2 linked regions of the Solitalea canadensis DSM 3403 genome follow. The protein of the gene in region 1 binds, or shares a complex with, the protein of each later gene. Links are inferred from orthologs where the notes say so. Each region holds a gene or a part of one and is shown in the gene's direction. Other genes may lie near its edges.

What was found. Proteins that work in one complex are often made in the same cells at the same time.
Region 2: SOLCA_RS03820 (region 1) and rpmI share a complex: the UniProt entries of both Bacillus subtilis proteins name them as parts of the 50S ribosomal subunit. The link is inferred for Solitalea canadensis DSM 3403 from one-to-one orthologs.

What each region holds. Positions count from the first base shown.
Region 1 is NC_017770.1:960,083-963,112, forward strand. What follows is about bases 50-3,001. They hold SOLCA_RS03820 (type B 50S ribosomal protein L31), read left to right. Parts: upstream 50-1,377; coding sequence 1,378-1,626; downstream 1,627-3,001. Other genes in these bases: mce (methylmalonyl-CoA epimerase), read left to right, coding at 250-651; SOLCA_RS03815 (GNAT family N-acetyltransferase), read left to right, coding at 759-1,193; SOLCA_RS23895 (helix-turn-helix domain-containing protein), read left to right, coding at 1,732-2,157; SOLCA_RS03830 (IS3 family transposase), read left to right, coding at 2,157-3,001. Outside these bases: more of SOLCA_RS03830, read left to right, coding at 3,002-3,023. UniProt on the Bacillus subtilis protein: While neither of the L31 paralogs is essential, this protein does not seem to function as the main L31 protein.
Region 2 is NC_017770.1:2,394,620-2,397,372, reverse strand. Bases 1-2,675 are described here. They hold rpmI (50S ribosomal protein L35), read left to right. Parts: upstream 1-1,075; coding sequence 1,076-1,276; downstream 1,277-2,675. Other genes in these bases: SOLCA_RS09930 (hypothetical protein), read left to right, coding at 2,347-2,675; SOLCA_RS23950 (DUF4352 domain-containing protein), read left to right, coding at 2,021-2,317; SOLCA_RS09940 (hypothetical protein), read left to right, coding at 1,824-2,039; rplT (50S ribosomal protein L20), read left to right, coding at 1,387-1,731; infC (translation initiation factor IF-3), read left to right, coding at 524-1,051. In the rest of the region: more of SOLCA_RS09930, read left to right, coding at 2,676-2,753.

The sequences.
Region 1 (3,030 bases):
ATTTGTAAATTGTCTAAATAAAGCAATGCAAAAATAACACAAATATTTTTGATTTGTGTTTTTAATCACGTTTTCTTTGTTTGATTTTTACTTTTGCCTTACATTTTTTATGATGTTTATAAGGTGGAAAAATAGAATCAAACTTATAACATCATTAGTCAGCAATAGTTTTGCTGCATTCACAGAATTTCGAATTACAAAGTTCAACCTCAACTTAAATCTTTATTTTACCATAATATCAATAAATCAATGCTACGAATTGACCACATAGGAGTTGCCGTTAAAGACCTTCAGTCTTCCACTAAGTTATTTGAACAACTTTTAGGAACACCGAGCTATAAAACAGAATCAGTTGCCTCAGAAAAGGTTACTACTGAGTTTTTTGAGATAGGAGAGAGTAAAATTGAGTTATTGTTGGCGGAAAGTGAGGATAGTCCCATCGCAAAGTTTATTGAAAAACGGGGAGAAGGCATTCATCACATTGCTTTTGAAGTGGAAAATATTGAGAACGAAATTGAAAGACTTAAAAATGAAGGATTTCAGTTTATTGCCGATCATCCTAAAAAAGGAGCTGACAATAAATTGATTTGTTTTCTGCACCCAAAATCAACGAATGGTGTGTTGGTTGAATTATGTCAAAGTATTTACTAATTAATCCAAAATAAAACTCGCCGCCCTGCCGTTTAGTTCTATATAACTATAATAGAAGTTGCTGTTCTCATAGTAGAACTGTAACTTAAATCTAAATTTTACCCACGTTGATCTGGAAATTAAAATCGTTTGAGGAGCTGAATGTAAATGAGCTGTATGCAGTTATTCAATTGCGTGAAGATGTATTTATTGTTGAACAAAACTGCCCGTTTTTAGATTGTGATGGCAAAGACCCGCAATGCTGGCATTTAATGGGTTGGGCTGATGGTAAATTGGCAGCGTATACACGGATTGTACCCCCTGGAGTTATTTTTGATACTGCCTCAATTGGTCGTGTGGTAACTAGCAGAGAATTTAGAAGACATGGAATCGGAAAAGAATTGATGGAAAAGTCAATTGAAGAAGCCGAAAACTTAGGTTATAAAAACCTGACCATAGGAGCTCAATATTATCTGTTAAAGTTCTACCAAAGCTTCGGCTTTAAGGAGTTTGGTGAAATTTACCTGGAGGATGGAATTGAACATGTGCATATGAAGAGATGATTTTTTAGTCCGTGGTCCATAGTCCATAGCTTGACGTCTGAATTACTGTATAAATAAAAACTTAAGTAATATACTATGGACTATGGTCTATCGACTATGGACACTATTAAGAAAAGTAAATATAATTTGCACATCATATTGCAAAGTTCTATATTTGCACCTCATTTAAAAATTAAGTGCGAAAATGAAAGCTGATATCCACCCAAAAAATTATAGATTAGTAGTGTTCAAGGATATGTCGTGCGATTACGCATTCCTTACTAAATCAACTGTTGATACTAGAGATACCATCGTTTGGGAAGATGGAAATGAATATCCATTAGTAAAATTAGAGATCTCTGACAAATCTCACCCGTTCTATACTGGTAAGATGAAGTTAGTAGATACTGCAGGTCGTATCGATAAATTCAAAAACCGTTACGCTAAAAAATAGTTCCGGTTTACATGATATAAAAAAGTCCACTAATAGTATTGGTGGACTTTTTTTATTTTTGAAGTGTCCCGTCCTGAAATAGCGATACACAAAAAAAGAATCGTTATGGAAACCAAGCATTATGAGAAACGAAGTCAACGAGATTACAGTATGTCGTTTAAGCTTCAAGTCGTACAGGAAGTAGAACAAGGAGAGTTATCCACCACAGGGGCCCAGCGTAAGTATGGAATCCAGGCCCGTTCCACCATAGTGAATTGGTTACGAAAATATGGTAACTTGGACTGGGAAAATCAAACACCTTCGAATATGCCTAAAACCCCGGAGCAAAAGATTCTGGAACTTGAGGCCAAGGTAAAACTGCTGGAGAAACAGAAAGCCACCCTGGAGCGTCAAGCCTATGTAGCTGACAAGAAAGTGATCATTTTCGATATGATGATCGATCTTGCTGAACAGGAATATAAAATCGACATCCGAAAAAACTTACCACCCGAACAATCGATCGATTTAAAGAACAAAACCAAGAAACCTTAGTGTTTTCCTGTCATTTGTTCGGGATAGACAGACAGGTTTATTACCGTAAACTCAAAAGAAAGGCCATCAAACAACATAAGGCAATGAAAGTGATGAATCTGGTAAGGAGCAAACTAATGCACATGCCCAGGCTGGGCGGAAAGAAGTTGTACTGTTTATTGAAGGAAGACCTAAAAGCGCTAAAAATAGGGCGAGACAAGCTTTTTGACATCCTTAGGGCTAACCATTTACTAGTGCCTCCTAAGCGGAGCTATCTGGTTACTACCAATTCGCATCATCGGTTCAGGAAGCATTCCAATCTTATTGCAGAGATGGAAATTCATCGACCCGAGCAGGTATGGGTGTCAGACATTACTTACATTGGCAAACGAGATAAGCCTTGTTACCTGAGCTTGGTTACCGATGCTTATTCAAAGAAAATAATGGGTTATTATGTAGCCGACAACCTGAATGCGGAAAGCAGTTTACAAGCATTGAAAATGGCTATTAAACAACGAGTGTATAAAACAGCACCCTTGATCCATCATTCAGACCGAGGGCTTCAATACTGTGCCCAGGACTATCAACATGAATTGATCAGTAATAAGATAAAATGCAGCATGACCCAGCATTCCGACCCGTATGAGAATGCTGTTGCTGAACGGGTAAACGGTATATTAAAACAGGAATTTAGGATTGATACTCATTATCTGGACTTAAAGACAATGAAAACTATTGTAAAAGAGTCTATTGATATTTATAACAATCAACGTCCGCATTATTCCAATTTTATGCATACGCCTAATCAGATGCACCAGCAAAATGAAATTAAAATGAGAACCTATAAAACAAAAACTAGCAGCAAACTTGAATTTGCTGCTAGCTAAAATTGTA
Region 2 (2,753 bases), 1.4 Mb from region 1 along the record:
CCATTCAGGTAGATTATAACTTGCCGGAACGATTCCAATTGGAATATACCGGTAGTGATAATCAAAAACACCGTCCGGTTATGATTCACCGTGCACCTTTCGGCTCAATGGAGCGTTTTGTTGCCGTATTGATTGAACATTGCGCAGGAAACTTCCCATTATGGTTAACGCCAGAACAATATATCATTTTGCCGATCAGTGAAAAATACGCTGATTATGCAAAAAAACTTTCAGAAAACTTAAATATTTCCGATATTCGCGGCTTAATCGATAATAGGGATGAAAAGATTGGCAAGAAAATCAGAGATGCCGAGATTAAAAAAATCCCTTTTATGCTGATCGTAGGAGAGAAAGAACAAGAAGAAAATACCGTTTCAGTGCGTAAACACGGTGCCGGTGACTTAGGTTCACTCACACTTGATCAGTTTGTTGAGATAATTAAAACAGAAACAGCAATTTAATTTAGGAGGTTAAACCTATAGCACAGCAAAGTTTTGGCAGAGGCCCACGTGGTGCCCGTCCTATGCCGGTTAGAAAACAGGCAGAACACAGAATTAACGAACATATTCGTGGTGTCGATGAAGTTCGACTTGTAGGCGAAAATGTTGAACAAGGTGTTTATACCTTAGCAAAAGCCATAGAGCTAGCTGAGGAGTTGGGACTTGACCTTGTTGAAATTTCACCTAATGCTGTTCCTCCTGTTTGTAGAATTACAGATTATAATAAATTCATCTACGAGCAGAAGAAAAAACAAAAGGAAATTAAAGCAAACGCTCAAAAAACTGTTATTAAGGAGATCCGTTTCGGACCGAATACGGATGATCATGACTTTGAGTTTAAATTAAAGCATGCGATTAAATTCCTTGAGGCAGGAGATAAAGTACGTTCTTATGTACATTTCAAAGGTCGCGCGATTGTTTACAAAGAGCAAGGAGAAATTTTATTATTAAAATTCGCTCAGGCTTTAGAGGAAGTTGGTAAGGTTGAACAGTTACCTAAATTAGAAGGTAAACGTATGTTCCTTATCGTTGCTCCTAAAAACAAGAAATAATTTTAAACTAAATAAAGACGAGTAATGCCGAAAATGAAAACCAATTCCAGCGCTAAAAAACGTTTTAGCTTAACTGGAACAGGTAAGATCAAAAGAAAATGTGCTTTCAAAAGCCATATTTTGACCAAAAAAACTACTAAGCAAAAACGTAACCTTACTCAAGCAGCTTTAGTTGATAAAGCAGACATGGGTAACGTAAAACGCATGCTTTGTATTGGTAAATAAGTTGATCTTATCCAGATTTATTAAATTAATTAATTAACCAAGGATTCAGCTCGTCAACGAGAGTTGACATAAGTTCCACAAAGGACGCTGACTACTAAAAAACGTAAAAAATGCCAAGATCGGTTAACGTTGTTGCGGCTCGCCGTCGCAGAAAAAAAATCCTGAAATTAGCCAAGGGCTACTGGGGTTCAAGAAGTAAAGTATTTACGGTTGCTAAAAACACCGTAGAAAAAGGTTTGCAATATGCATACCGTGACAGAAAAGTTAAAAAACGCGAATTCCGTGCATTATGGATTCAGCGTATCAACGCTGGAGTTCGTCAGCATGGTTTGTCATACTCTGCTTTCATGGGTAAAATTCACACTAAAAATATCGGTTTGAACCGTAAAGTTCTTGCTGACTTAGCTATGAATAATCCTGAAGCTTTTAAGGCAGTTGTTGACGCCGTGAAGTAATTCAAGTTTAAAATTAATATAAAGCCTGTTAGAATTCTCTAACAGGCTTTTTTATTGTTTTTGTAACAACAGTAATTAGTTTAAAGTTTAATATGATAGATATTAATCAAATGAAATATCTGCTTTTTATGCTTACTGGTGTTTTTTTAACATCTTGCTATACCACCCGTCAAACAAAAATTACTAACTACCAATATAATAGTGATATAAATTTAACTATCGATAGAGTTGAAGAAGGAAGTACTATCTCAACAGGGAGTGGTTATTATAGAGCGGGAAAAAATGAAAAATTTGTATTATTTACCTAACAATAACTAACAAAAGCGACCGGAAACAGGACCTGAATTTTGATAATTTTTACTTGCTAGACGTTAAAAGTAAAACAAAATATAAAGTGCAGTTTTCTATGCTAACAGATCCGGTAAACATGTGGGGGAATATTGAATCCTCCATTAAAGAGAATTCGACCAAAAGTCGAAAACTAGTTTTTTTATTTCCAAAAGAACAAATACCTGAGTTTTTATTTGTTAACAATCAGCCGGTTATAATTGAATACATGCCAACTATAACAAGTGCTGCTAATTAAGCGTTTTATTACATCTCTTATCTACTAATATGAAATATTATTATCTATTATTTTTATTTTCTACCGTACTTATTTCTTCGTGTGAGCACTCTCACAGTAAAAGCAAGGCAATAAATGATAAAGCCAAAGGAAAAATAGGGAGTAAGGAAGTCAGCGTTAATTATATCCGTCCATCGGATGATCAGTTTAACGAATTGAATGAAGATGTTTCCTATGATTATGGGGACAAAGGGAATACTGCTTTGATTATCAATGTTGAAGCCCCTCAATGGGGATACTTTAAGTTTGTTTTCAAAGAGAAAATCATAAAGGAGGAGCATTTTGGCGGCGACAGTACTGATGTTTATGAAAAGCAAGAAAATGGTGAATATGGTGTTGTTCGGAAAGATTTTAATGAACCTTATCAGTTAACTGTAAAGAATTTATTTGCCTATGT